Regions from separate parts of the Pseudomonas hygromyciniae genome, predicted to be linked through region 2. Evidence: predicted binding sites of a transcription regulator. Region 2 holds the regulator's gene; the other holds the start of a gene.
The links. The regulator FliA, encoded in region 2, starts transcription of late flagellar genes. The targets are predictions, from matches to a motif close to CTAAAGTTTNNNNNNNNNNNGCCGNTAA.
Positions count from the first base shown of each region.

Region 1: a site for FliA is predicted at 1,856-1,883, ahead of flgM (flagellar biosynthesis anti-sigma factor FlgM). Genes of this name have one in related genera too.

Region 1 covers NZ_CP070506.1:4,336,070-4,343,226, reverse strand. The annotation lists gene JTY93_RS19390 (MFS transporter) at 1-79, shown strand, start outside; gene JTY93_RS19385 (flagellar brake protein) at 141-890, opposite strand; gene JTY93_RS19380 (flagellar protein FlgN) at 986-1,453, opposite strand; gene flgM (flagellar biosynthesis anti-sigma factor FlgM) at 1,502-1,819, opposite strand; gene flgA (flagellar basal body P-ring formation chaperone FlgA) at 1,961-2,725, opposite strand; gene JTY93_RS19365 (chemotaxis protein CheV) at 2,807-3,739, shown strand; gene cheR (protein-glutamate O-methyltransferase CheR) at 3,783-4,610, shown strand; gene flgB (flagellar basal body rod protein FlgB) at 4,824-5,231, shown strand; gene flgC (flagellar basal body rod protein FlgC) at 5,235-5,678, shown strand; gene flgD (flagellar hook assembly protein FlgD) at 5,695-6,426, shown strand; gene flgE (flagellar hook protein FlgE) at 6,458-7,157, shown strand, end outside.
Region 2 covers NZ_CP070506.1:1,735,167-1,742,323, forward strand. The annotation lists gene flhB (flagellar biosynthesis protein FlhB) at 1-100, shown strand, start outside; gene JTY93_RS07650 (cold-shock protein) at 548-751, shown strand; gene flhA (flagellar biosynthesis protein FlhA) at 887-3,001, shown strand; gene flhF (flagellar biosynthesis GTPase FlhF) at 3,013-4,329, shown strand; gene fleN (MinD/ParA family protein) at 4,430-5,263, shown strand; gene fliA (RNA polymerase sigma factor FliA) at 5,260-6,000, shown strand; gene JTY93_RS07675 (chemotaxis response regulator CheY) at 6,169-6,543, shown strand; gene JTY93_RS07680 (protein phosphatase CheZ) at 6,562-7,157, shown strand, end outside.

The DNA.
Region 1 (7,157 bases), 2.6 Mb from region 2:
GCCGCAACCCGAGCCTGAGCCGCCGCAGCATCCCGATCCGGATGATCACCCGCATGACCTGAGTCGGGCCCGTCCCTGAAGCATAAAAAACGGGCAGTTCCCAAAGGAGCTGCCCGTTTTTTATGCCTATGGTTCGACGTTTACATGTCGTCGTCTTTATCGAACCGTCGCGCCTCGCGCTGCAGTTGGTAGACAAAACGCTCGACCTGGCGCTGCACCAGACCGCTCATGTTGTGGAAGCGCACGCCGGCAAAGGTGGTGTTGATCCTTTCTTCAAAGTGCAGGTAACGCAACTCCACCGCCGTGGTCATGCTGCCAAAGGGCAGGGCGGCGATAAAGCGGTCGTAGACCTGGCCCAGTTGCAGGCGCTCGGAGATGTCACCTTCAAAGCGTAGCTTGCAGCCGGTGGCGGAGATATCCAGCAACTTGCCGCTGAGGGGCGACTTGAGTTTCTCGCCGCCCAATTCGATATTTACCAGTTGCGCCAGCTTCAATGCCGCACGAAAGGCATTGCGCCGCTGATGGTAGACCACTTCTTCCGGCAGGCTGCCCTTGTAGATACGGTGGCCGTCCTTTGCGCCAATGGTCAGGGTGCCATTGCTCTCCCAGGCCACGCGCACGCCCTCATGAAAGCCTTCGATACGAAACGCTTCGCCATTCTCCAGGTAGCGTTCACCTTCGGGCGGGATCATTTCGTCCAGGCTCAGGGTCTTGCTGTCCTTGTCGACCTCCACCAGGTAGCTCTGGAAGCGCTGGTTGCGTTCGTGGAAGGTGATGATCAGCGGGTCGTGGCTCTCTTGCAGCAGCCGCAGGGTGCTGGCAATTTCCAGAGGGGTGGTGAGGACCTTGGGTGGCTGCGGAGCATCTTCCGCGCTAAGGGTGTTGAACACGGTTCTTCCATCTCCAGACAAAATACGACTACACGCAAGAACCGGCATTTTGCCAGCATGTGGCGTGCCTTGATAGGGCACGCGATAAACCGGCGTCAGGCTTGGCTGAGGGTGCTGGGCTTGACCAGCCGTGAGGTAGAGCCTTGGGCGTTATACAGCGCTGGAGGTTCGCCACCATGCAGGATGCGCAACTGGTTGGCGGTGGTGGCTTGCTGCAGTTGGATCGACTGGCCATTGAGTACATTGGCCTCTTGGCAGTTGATCAACAACTGATTGAGTGCTGCGCTCTGGGCCAGCAACTGGTCGCCGACCGACGAATGGCTGGCCAGCTGTTCCAGGCCGCTGTGGTCAGCGGGCAGGCCCAGGCTGAGCAGGATCTGGCTGCGTTTCTGGCCGTGTTGTTCGAGCAGGATGATCAGCGATTGCTTGCGTGCCAGGATATCTTCCAGCAGGCGCATATCGCGGCCATAGAGGGCCACGAATTCTTCTTGAAGCAGCTCCAGCAGGTGTTGCGCGGGAGCCAGGTCTTCATTGATCAGTTGCAGCAGATTTTCGTCGTGCATGGCTGGCCTTGGGGTTTAAGCGTCCAAAAGCCTGGCGCAGGCCTTTGCCTAGCGCTCGGCTTTGATGATTTTGCCGGCTAAACGGTCGTTGTCGATCTGATAGCTGCCATCGGCAATCGCCTGTTTCAACTCGGCCACGCGGGCTTTATTGACAACCGGCTGATCGCGCAGCGAGTCCGTGATCTTCTGCAACTGTTGAGCCTCGTTGCTCAAATGCACCGATTCGCCACTTTGGGTCGAAGCGGTTTGTTCTGCCTTGGCGGGCAGTGCCGGGGCCTTGGCTTCAACGCTGTCCTTGGCCGCGTTGGTACGCGTGCCGCCGGGCGTCGCCTGGGCGCTGTTCAATCGGCTGAAATCAATGACCATGTTAAAAAACCTCTGGGTATTTGGACGCTTGCCATGTTTTCGGCCATACCCGGACAAACTTTAGGCTCGATCGACAATAAACCTGTGCACAGCGAGATCATGGGCACAGTGTAGGAAAAGCCAGCCTCCCACGCCAGTGATCTATAAAGCCACCTCCACCTGGCCTGGGGCTGTCACCCGGGCCTTGATCACACGCTTGGAGTTGAGGTTCTTCACGCGAATCTGTTCGCTCATCCCGCCGTTGGCCAGGGCTTCCCCCGGCATTTTCACGTTCAGGCCGCCGCTGCTGGCGGATATCACCACATGGTCGCCCTTGCGCACCACTTCTGCCTGTTCCAGGTGAACCAGGGTAATGACCTGGTCGGTGACCATTGGTCGGGTCAGTTTCTGCCCGACGGCCTGGTCCACGGAGGTGAGGTAGCCCTGACTAATCTGGCTGATGTCCCGTTCACGCAGCGCAACGTCTTCAAAGCCGATGATGCCGGTACGCTTGAGCGGGCGAGTGACGGTCACTACGTCGCGAAACAAGCGGACCTGGGCCGGCACGAACACGGTCCAGGGCGAGCTGCCGTCGCAGCGCACGCGCACGGTCACGCGGCCGATGGGCTGGGCGGGGCTTTCCAGGGAACCTGTCAATTCCTTGTCACACATGGGCATGCGCAAACGCGGGTCCAACTGGTTGACCTGGATTTCATAACGGCCCGGTGTCTGGGTGGTTGCCAGATAATCTTCTACAGTGAACTCAAGAAAGCCTTGAGTGACGCCGATAAGCAGATCAGGCAAGGTGACGTTGTCGGCACGGGCCTGGTGGCCTGCGCCCAAGGCAAGCAACGCCATCCAGGCGCAGAGCAATCTGCGGTACTGTGGCGAGCGAAGGCGTCGGGAAACTGTCGTTTTGATGTCCATGGCCAATAAAAAGCAAAGCGCGTGCCGTTTCGTGTTGGGTACGCGTCGTACCCGTAAGTTTTGTAGCGTAGGAGTCTGGGCATGGCGGGTGTAATGGATTCAGTGAACCAGCGCACACAGCTGGTAGGGCAGAATCGCCTGGAGTTGTTGCTGTTTCGACTCGATGGCAAGCAGCTATATGGCATCAACGTCTTCAAGGTGCGGGAGGTGCTGCAATGTCCCAAGCTCACCATAATGCCCAAGTCCAACCCGGTGGTGTGTGGCGTGGCCAACATCCGTGGCTCGACGATTCCGATTCTTGACCTGGCGATGGCCACCGGTTCTGCTGGTTTGCAGGATCGCGAGAGCCCGTTTGTGATCATCACCGAGTACAACACCAAGACCCAGGGTTTCCTGGTGCGCTCGGTGGAACGTATCGTCAACATGAACTGGGAAGAGATCCATCCACCACCCAAGGGCACCGGGCGTGATCACTACCTCACGGCAGTGACGCGGGTCGATAACCAGTTGGTGGAAATCATCGACGTTGAGAAGATCCTCGCGGAGGTGGCGCCGACTTCGGAGCATATTTCGGTGGGTGTGGTGGATGAACAGACCCAGCAGAAGGCCGTGTCCCTTCGGGTGTTGACGGTGGATGACTCCTCTGTGGCACGCAAGCAGGTGTCCCGTTGTCTGCAGACCGTTGGTGTCGAAGTGGTGGCTCTCAATGACGGCCGCCAGGCCCTGGACTATCTGCGCAAGCTGGTGGACGAAGGCAAGAAGCCGGAAGAAGAGTTCTTGATGATGATTTCCGACATCGAGATGCCGGAAATGGACGGCTACACCCTCACGGCCGAGATACGCAACGACCCACGCATGCAAAAATTGCATATCATCCTGCATACTTCATTGTCCGGTGTATTCAACCAGGCAATGGTCAAGAAGGTCGGTGCCGATGACTTCCTGGCCAAATTCCGTCCTGATGACCTGGCTTCCCGGGTCGTCGAACGGATCAAATCTGCAGATCACGGCTAGGGGCTTTCTCCCTGGCGGTCACACGAGTTAAGAGGCGGTTTCATTGTCTACGGGTAATTTGGATTTCGAACAGTTCCGGGTATTCCTGGAAAAAGCCTGTGGCATATTGCTCGGTGAAAACAAGCAATACCTGGTATCAAGCCGCCTCAACAAATTGATGGAACAGCAGGGCATCAAGTCCCTGGGCGAGTTGGTGCAGCGCATCCAGGGCCAACCGCGCAGCGGGCTCAAGGAGATGGTGGTCGATGCCATGACCACCAACGAAACCCTGTGGTTTCGTGATACCTACCCCTTTGAGGTGCTCAAGAACAAGGTACTGCCTGAGGCCATCAAGGCCAGTCCAGGCCAGCGCTTGCGCATCTGGTCGGCGGCGTGTTCATCGGGGCAGGAACCCTATTCGCTGTCGATGTCCATCGATGAGTTCGAGCGGACCAACATGGGCCAGTTGAAGGCAGGGGTGCAAATTGTTGCCACTGACTTGTCCGGCACCATGCTGACCAACTGCAAGACCGGCGAGTACGACAGCCTGGCCCTGGGGCGCGGTCTGTCCCAGGAGCGCTTGCAGCGCTACTTCGACCCCAAGGGTGCCGGGCGCTGGGCGGTCAAGGCGCCGATCAAGAGCCGGGTGGAGTTCCGCTCGTTCAACCTGCTGGACAGCTACGCCAGCCTCGGCAAGTTCGATATCGTGTTTTGCCGCAACGTACTGATCTACTTCTCGGCTGAAGTGAAGAAGGACATCCTGTTGCGCATCCACGGCACGCTCAAGCGCGGTGGCTATCTGTTTCTCGGTGCATCCGAGGCGCTGAATGGCCTGCCGGATCATTACCAGATGGTGCAGTGCAGCCCGGGCATTATCTACCAGGCTAAATAACCCCCCTCCCACATTTGTTTATGTCACACCTTGGATAGCGGCAACTGCCCATTGCCGCTTTCCTGACGTTTCGCGGAAAGCGCTTGCCGCTTTTCCGGCATTGCCACCGGCAATATCTCCCTAACCCCTTGATTTATTGGACCTGAAAAACCTGGCATGGCGCTTGCTATATCCCTGTTACGAAAAGCAGGTCAGCCCCTAAAGGTTTCCGCCATGAGCATCAGCTTCGATAAAGCGCTCGGTATCCACGAACAAGCCCTGGGCTTCCGCGCCCAGCGTGCCGAAGTCCTGGCTAACAACATCGCCAACGCCGACACCCCGAACTACAAGGCTCGGGACCTGGACTTTGCCGCCGTGCTCGCCGCACAGAGCGACAAGACCAAGAACGGCTCCTTCGCTTTGAACATGACCAATAACCGTCATATCGAAGCGCAGGGCCTGAGCAGTGGCGATGAGTCGCTGATGTATCGCACGCCGATGCAGCCGTCGATCGACCAGAACACCGTCGACGCGCAGTTGGAACAATCGAACTACGCCGAGAACTCGGTGAACTTCCAGGCCAGCTTCACCCTGCTCAACAGCAAATTCAAAGGGCTGATGTCAGCCCTGCGCGGAGAGTAAGCCATGTCTCTATCCAGTGTTTTCAATATTGCCGGTAGTGGCATGAGCGCCCAGACCACGCGTCTGAACACGGTCGCCAGTAACATTGCCAACGCCGAGACGGTCTCGTCGAGTATCGACCAGACCTACCGCGCACGGCACCCGGTGTTTGCCACCATGTTCCAGGCTGGTCAGAACGGCGGCAGCGACTCGTTGTTCCAGAGCCAGGATGCTGCCGGCCAGGGCGTCCAGGTGTTGGGTGTGGTCGAAGACCAGAGCAACCTCGATGCGCGCTACGAACCCAATCATCCTGCCGCGAACGAAAAGGGCTACGTGTACTACCCCAACGTCAACGTGGTCGAGGAAATGGCCGACATGATTTCCGCCAGTCGTTCGTTCCAGACCAACGCGGAAATGATGAACACCGCCAAAGCCATGATGCAGAAGGTCCTGACCCTCGGTCAGTGATAAGGGGCGCTAAAGAATGTCCGTCACTAACGATGTGTCGAGTCAATCGACGATCCAGAGTCTGTTCGACTCCAAGGTCAAGGATGCCAAGTCCAGCCAGGGCAACCTGGCCGATACCGCCAAGGCGGCCTCGGGCAACCAGTCCCTGGGCAAGGATGCATTCCTGCAACTACTGGTCACTCAGTTGAAGAACCAGAACCCGCTGTCGCCCCAGGACAACGGCGCGTTCGTGGCGCAACTGGCGCAGTTCAGCAGCCTGGAAGGCATCAACACCTTGAACGACTCGGTGAACACCATCACCGGCAACTACAAGTCGTCGCAGGCGCTGCAAGCCTCGTCGCTGGTGGGGCGCTCGGTGATTATCGAAACCAACAAGGCCATGGTCGACACCAGCAAGAGCTTTACCGGCTCGGTCGCCGTGGGTTCGTCGGTGGGCAACGTCACTGTCAAGGTCACCGACAAGGACGGCAATCTGGTCAAGACCATCGAACTGGGTGCCCAGAGCGCCGGCAAGTCGGACTTTATCTGGGACGGCAAGAACGAAGCAGGCGAGCAGCTTGACTCTGGCACCTACACCTTCGCGGCCAGCACCAAGAATGACGCCGGTGATCCGGTTGCCTTGAAAACCTCGCTGCCGGCCACGGTCACCAGCGTGACTTTGAGCCAGACCGGCGGCGAAATGCTGCTCAATCTTTCTGGCGGCATGGGCAGCATCAAGCTGTCGCAAATTCAGACTATCGGTACATAGAGCCGGCTAAATACGGCAAGAGGAGAGAAACATGTCTTTTAATATCGGCCTTAGCGGCCTCTATGCGGCCAACAAACAACTGGACGTGACCGGCAACAACATCGCCAACGTCGCGACCACCGGTTTCAAGTCGTCCCGTGCAGAGTTCGGCGACATTTACGCGGCGTCCCGCCTGGGCACTGGCAACAAAACCATCGGTACCGGCGTGAACCTGGCGGCGGTTTCCCAGCAATTCACCCAGGGTGAAGTCAACGGTAGCGGTGGCGTGTTGGACATGGGCATCCAGGGCGGCGGCTTCTTCGTACAGAAGGGCAGCGACGGTTCGCTGGAGTACACCCGTAATGGTTCGTTCCAGGCGAACAAGGACGGCTACATCACCAACAACACCGGCACCTCGCGTCTGCAGGGTTATGCGGCCGATGAAGACGGCAAAATCTCCAAGAGCGGCCTGACCGACCTGCGGATCAACCTGTCCAACTTGCCGCCTAAAGCGTCGACCAAGGTTGACTCCAGCAGCAACCTGAACTCCTCCAAGCCGGTGATCGACCAGACGACCAGCCCGTTTGATCCGACGGTAGCCAGCTCGTTTACCGAGCAGTACGGCACCACCTTGTATGACACTCAAGGCAATGCCCATGAGATGGTGCAGTACATGGTGAAAACCGGCTCCAATACCTGGAAATCCTACACCCTGATCGATGGGCGTAACCCTGACGGTACGCCGGTCAAGG
Region 2 (7,157 bases):
CTATGTCTACCAGATTCGCCAATACCGTGCGGGCAAGGGCAAGCGCCCGGATCCCCTCAAGGACTTGCCGATTCCACTGGATTTGCGCCGCGATTCCTGAGTATCAGTTGGGGCCTTGTCTATGGCTTAAGGGCTTGTCTGAGGGCTAAAGGCTTGTCTGTGGCGAGCGGGCTTGCCCTCGCGCTGGGCTGCGCAGCAGCCCCAAAACCAACCACCGCGGTCTGCCCGACACTACGCGGCGCCCTTCTTATTGGGGCTGCTTCGCAGCCCAGCGCGGGGGCAAGCCCGCTCGCCACAGGCAAGCCCCTAAACCACAGATAATCCCCTAAGGCACAGACAAGCCCCTAAACCACAGATAATCCCCTAAGGCACAGACAAGCCCCTAAGCCCCAGATAATCCCCTAAGCCACAGACAGTTCCTTAAGCCCCAGGCAAGCTCTTACCATCGGTCTGAAGTTGCGCGCAACCTGTCAACTTTGACAGTAGCCAGCGCCGGTGCCTCGCGCTTTGATAGGTCGTAGAAGTGCGTGGTTTCGGGAGAAAGGCAATGGCAATCGGTACAGTGAAGTGGTTCATCGATTCAACGGGCTTTGGCTTTATTACGCCGGACGGTGGCGCAGAGGACCTGTTTGTTCGCTTTTTCGGCATTTTCGGTAGCGGTCACAGAGCGCTGGCAGAGGGCCAAAAGGTCGAGTTTGATATCGTCGAAGACCCAAAAGGCAAGCAGGCAGTAAACGTCAGGCCGCTCTAGCCAGCCCTGCGGCGTACCACCGGTAAGTCCTCAAGCAAAAGTTGGAAGGCTTCTTGCAACAGCGCCTGCAAGTCGCCTTCTGGCGTCAAAGTTTTGCTTCAAGGGACACGAGGAATACCGGTGGATCGCTCTAATATGTTCAGCACAGCCCGTGGCACCCTGACAGACCTCTCGCGAGGCAATCTGGGTGTGCCGTTGTTGCTGCTGGTGATGCTGGCAATGATGATGTTGCCGATACCGCCGTTCTTGCTGGACGTGTTCTTCACCTTCAACATTGCCCTGTCGATCGTCGTGCTGCTGGTCTGCGTCTACGCGCTGCGGCCTTTGGATTTCGCGGTATTCCCGACCATTTTGCTGGTTGCCACGCTGCTGCGCCTGGCCCTTAACGTGGCCTCCACGCGGGTGGTCATGCTGCACGGCCAGGACGGTCACGCCTCGGCGGGCAAGGTGATCCAGGCCTTTGGCGAGGTGGTGATTGGTGGTAACTATGTGGTCGGTGTCGTGGTGTTTGCGATCCTGATGATCATCAACTTCGTGGTGGTGACCAAAGGTGCCGGGCGGATCTCCGAGGTGAGTGCGCGTTTCACCCTCGACGCCATGCCTGGCAAGCAAATGGCGATCGACGCCGACCTCAACGCCGGCCTGATCGACCAGAACCAGGCCAAGTCCCGCCGTTCTGAAGTGGCCCAGGAAGCCGAGTTCTATGGCTCCATGGACGGTGCGAGCAAGTTCGTGCGCGGCGACGCCATCGCCGGCCTGCTGATCCTGTTTATCAACCTGATCGGCGGCATGGCGGTCGGGATCTTCCAGCACGGCATGACCTTCGGTGATGCGGGCAGGGTTTACGCCTTGCTGACCATTGGTGACGGTTTGGTGGCGCAATTGCCATCACTGTTGTTATCCACAGCTGCGGCGATCATGGTGACCCGTGCGTCCGGCTCCGAAGACATGGGCAAACAGATCAACCGCCAGATGTTCGCCTCGCCCAAGGCCCTGGCCGTGGCGGCCGGCATCATGGCGATCATGGGCATCGTGCCGGGCATGCCGCACTTCTCTTTTCTGAGCATGGCCGCCCTGGCCGCCGGCGGTGCGTACCTGTTCTGGAAGAAGCAGAACACGGTCAAGGTCCAGGCCTTGAAAGAGGTGGAACGCCAGCAGGACCTGTTGCCATCGCCGGCCCGTGCCCAGGAAACCAAGGAGTTGGGCTGGGATGACGTGACGCCCATCGACATGATCGGCCTCGAAGTCGGTTACCGCCTGATCCCCTTGGTGGATCGCAACCAGGGCGGCCAGTTACTGGCGCGGATCAAGGGTGTGCGCAAGAAGTTGTCCCAGGACCTGGGCTTTTTGATGCCCACCGTCCACATCCGCGACAACCTCGACCTGGCCCCCAGTGCCTACCGCCTGACGCTGATGGGTGTGACCCTGGCCGAAGCCGAGATCTACCCCGACCGCGAGTTGGCGATCAACCCCGGGCAGGTATTCGGCACCCTGAGCGGCATAACCGCCAAAGATCCGGCTTTTGGCCTGGAAGCGGTGTGGATCGAAGTCAGCCAGCGGAGCCAGGCGCAGTCCCTGGGTTACACCGTGGTTGACGCCAGCACCGTGGTTGCCACGCACCTCAACCAGATTTTGTACAAGCACTCCCACGAGCTGATTGGCCACGAAGAAGTCCAGCAACTCATGCAATTGCTGGCCAAAGCCTCGCCAAAGCTGGCCGAAGAGCTGGTGCCAGGGGTGTTGTCGCTGTCGCAGCTGCTCAAGGTGCTGCAGGCGCTACTGGCCGAACAGGTGCCGGTGCGGGACATTCGCAGCATTGCCGAGGCTATCGCCAACAATGCCGCCAAGAGTCAAGATACTGCCGCGCTGGTGGCAGCGGTGCGCGTCGGATTGTCGCGTGCCATCGTCCAAAGCATTGTAGGGCTTGACTCTGAGCTGCCTGTGATCACCTTGGAACCAAGGTTGGAACAAATATTGCTCAATAGTATCCAGAAGGCAGGACAGGGCCAGGAAGAGGGCGTTCTGCTGGAACCAAGCATGGCTGAAAAGCTGCAGCGTTCGTTGATCGACGCCGCACAGCGCCAGGAAATGCAGGGCCAACCGGTGATTCTGCTGGTGGCAGGCCCCGTCCGGGCGATGTTGTCGCGGTTTGGACGCTTGGCAGTACCAAATTTGCACGTTTTGGCTTACCAGGAAATTCCTGACAATAAGCAAGTGACTATCGTCGCGACAGTAGGGCCCAACGGCTGAGGTAGTGGGTTATGCAAGTAAAGCGTTTTTTCGCCGCCGATATGCGTCAGGCCATGAAGCTGGTTCGTGATGAACTGGGCGCCGACGCGGCTATTATCGGTAACCGCCGCATTGCCGGCGGTGTCGAGCTGACGGCTGCCCTGGATTACAAACCCCAGGCCCTGGCGCCGCGCGTGCCGAACATGGAACTCGAAGACGAGTTGCGCAAGACCGCCTCGCGCATTGTCTCGGCCCAGGCCGAGCTGAGCATGCGTGGCGACAGCGATGCGACCACCAATCGCCAATTGTTTGCCGGCCTGCCGCTGACTGCGGCCGAGCCACTGGTAGAACCGACTTTCGTCGAGCCGCCACGTCCCGCCGCGCCAGCACCGGCCGCTGCGGTCGACCAGCGCGTGTTCGACTCGATGCGCTTTGAACTCAATGGCCTGCGCGAACTGCTGGAAGTGCAGTTGGGCTCGCTGGCCTGGAACCAGTTGCAAGGCAGCAAGCCGCAACAGGCCAATCTCTGGCGTCGTCTGCAACGCATCGGCTTGTCCGGCCCGTTGTCGCGCGACCTGCTGGAGCTGACCACCGGCATTGAAGAGCCTCGCCAAGCCTGGCGCATGTTGCTGGCCCACCTGGCGCGGATGATCCAGACCCCGGAAATCGAACCCCTTGAAGAAGGTGGCGTGATTGCCATGGTCGGCCCTGCCGGCATGGGCAAGACCACCACCCTGGCCAAGCTGGCCGCCCGTTATGTACTCAAGTACGGCGCCCACAATATTGCGCTGGTGAGCATGGACAGCTACCGCATCGGTGCCCAGGAACAGCTCAAGACGTTGGGCCGCATCCTCAATGTACCGGTGACCCATGTCGACCCGGGCCAATCCCTGGCCAACGCCCTCGACCCGCTGCTGCGCAAGCGCGTGGTGCTGATCGATACCGCCGGCCTGCAAGCCAGCGATCCGGCGTTGCGCATGCAGCTGGAAAGCCTGGCCGGGCGCGGGATCAAGTCGAAAAATTACCTGGTACTTGCAACAACCAGCCAAAAACAGGTTCTGACTGCTGCGTACCACAGCTACAAGCGTTGCGGGCTGGCCGGTTGCATCCTGACTAAGCTGGATGAAACCGCAAGCCTTGGCGAAGTGTTGAGCCTTGCCATCAGCCATGAATTACCGGTCGCCTACCTGACCGACGGGCCGCGGATCCCGGATGACTTGCATCTGCCGCGCCGTCATCAGTTGGTCAGCCGTGCAGTCAGTGTGCAAATGCAGGATGAACCCAGTGAAGAGGCTATGGCGGATATGTTCGCCGACCTCTATCACAACCCAGCCAAGCGGGTCGGCTGAAGGCAACATGAAACACAGTGCAATGTACCTACATCGATGGTCTGCTACCGCGGCCACCCTATGTAGCCTGCGGCTAAGCAAGACAAGGTAAAGAAAGAACATGGGCAGCATGCATCCCGTACAGGTGATCGCGGTGACCGGCGGCAAAGGTGGCGTCGGGAAAACTAACGTGTCAGTGAATTTGTCCCTGGCCCTGGCAGAGCTTGGCCGCCGCGTCATGCTGCTGGATGCCGACCTGGGCCTGGCGAACGTTGACGTTCTGCTGGGACTGACGCCCAAACACACCCTGGCCGATGTCATAGAGGGCCGCTGTGAGCTGCGCGATGTGCTGTTGCAGGGGCCAGGGGGGATTCGTATCGTCCCGGCCGCCTCCGGCACCCAGAGCATGGTGCATCTGAGCCCGGCGCAGCATGCCGGCCTGATCCAGGCCTTCAGTGATATCGGCGACAACCTCGACGTGCTGGTGATCGACACCGCTGCCGGGATTGGCGAGTCGGTAGTCAGCTTCGTGCGCGCCGCCCAAGAAGTGTTGCTGGTGGTCTGCGACGAACCCACCTCGATCACCGACGCTTACGCCCTGATCAAACTGCTCAACCGTGACTACGGCATGAACCGCTTCCGTGTGCTGGCCAACATGGCCCAGAGCCCACAAGAAGGGCGCAACCTGTTCGCCAAGTTGACCAAGGTCACGGATCGCTTCCTCGATGTCGCCTTACAATACGTCGGCGCAGTTCCCTATGACGAGTGTGTGCGCAAGGCTGTGCAAAAGCAGCGTGCAGTCTACGAAGCGTTCCCTCGTTCGAAATGCTCGTTGGCGTTCAAGGCAATTGCTCAGAAGGTCGATACCTGGCCACTGCCCGCCAATCCCCGGGGGCATCTGGAGTTTTTCGTCGAGCGATTGGTGCATCAGACGAGTGCAGGACCGGTGCTATGACAGCCAGCGGCTACAACCTTTACAAAAAATCAGCGCGTGACAGCCAGGGCGAATTGATCGAGCGCTATGCGCCTCTGGTCAAGCGCATTGCCTACCACCTGCTGGCACGCCTGCCCGCCAGTGTCCAGGTCGAAGACCTGATCCAGGCCGGGATGATCGGCTTGCTCGAAGTGTCGACCAAGTACGACGCGAGCAAGGGGGCGAGTTTCGAGACGTATGCGGGTATCCGTATCCGTGGCGCGATGCTCGATGAAGTGCGTAAAGGTGATTGGGCGCCGCGTTCGGTCCACCGCAATACCCGGATGGTGAGTGACGCAATTCGCTCAATTGAAGCAAAAACCGGTCGCGACGCTAAAGATCACGAAGTTGCGGCCGAACTCCAATTGAGTCTCGACGATTACTACGGGATTTTGAACGATACCTTGGGCAGCCGCCTGTTCAGTTTCGACGACCTGCTACAGGACGGCGAACATGAAGGGCTGCACGAGGACGGCGCGAGCGCTCACCAGGAGCCTTCACGCGACCTGGAAGATGAACGCTTCCAGGGCGCCCTGGCGGACGCGATTGCCAATCTGCCGGAGCGTGAGCGGCTGGTGTTGGCGCTGTACTACGACGAAGAGCTGAACCTCAAGGAAATCGGTGAGGTCCTGGGGGTCAGCGAATCGCGGGTCAGCCAGCTACATAGCCAATGCGCGGCCCGCTTGCGGGGGCGTTTGGGAGAGTGGCGAGCGCGCTGACAGGCAGTGTGGGGACACTGTGAACGATAACCGCCAGGGCGCGAGCCGGGCGGGAGCGGCTCGTGGAGTGCCCTAGCAGTCCTTTTTGTGTAATGCCTGTTGAATGATATGGCGCGCCCAGGTGCTGGACGCGTTTAAGACTGCTTGGAGGTCGAATTGGACAAGAACATGAAAATCCTCATCGTTGATGACTTCTCAACGATGCGGCGGATCATAAAAAACCTGTTGCGTGACCTTGGGTTCACTAACACGGTCGAGGCGGATGACGGCATTACTGCGATTCCGATCCTCAACAGCGGGAGCATCGACTTTCTGGTAACTGACTGGAACATGCCTGGCATGACCGGCATTGATCTACTGCGCCACGTGCGCGCGGATGAAAAACTGCGCAGCCTGCCTGTGCTGATGGTGACCGCTGAAGCCAAGCGTGAACAGATCATCGAAGCCGCCCAGGCGGGGGTCAACGGCTACGTGGTCAAGCCATTCACTGCACTGGCCTTGAAAGAGAAGATTGAAAAAATCTTCGAACGCATCGGTCATTGATGCTGCCACGGGGGAGCTATGGAGCATAAAGAATCATCGCAGGCCGACTTTGAGTCGACCCTGAAAAAACATGCTCACCAACTCGTCGAAAGCCTGGAAAAAGGCCAGTTCGGCGACGCAGTGCAGTTGATCCATGAGCTCAACCAGACCCGCGACCGCGGCCTGTACCAGGAAGTGGGCAAGCTCACCCGTGAGTTGCACAGTGCGATCGTCAATTTCCAGATCGACCCGCACATGCCCCAGGCCGAGGAAATCTCGCAGATCACTGATGCCACCGAACGCTTGTCCTATGTGGTCAGGCTGACTGAGGCGGCAGCCAATCGCACCATGGACCTGGTGGAAAACGCCACGCCCCTGGTCAACGGCATGGCCAATGAGGCCAAGGCGTTGAGCGCTGACTGGGGGCGTTTCATGCGCCGCGAAGTCGGTGCTGAAGAATTTCGTGAGCTGGCGCGTCGGGTCGAAGGTTTTCTGTCACGCAGCGAGCAGGAAAACCGCACGGTTTCCAGCAACCTCAATGACATCCTGCTGGCCCAGGATTACCAGGACCTCACCGGTCAGGTGATCAAGCGCGTGACCCTGTTGGTCACCGAAGTGGAAAGCAACCTGCTCAA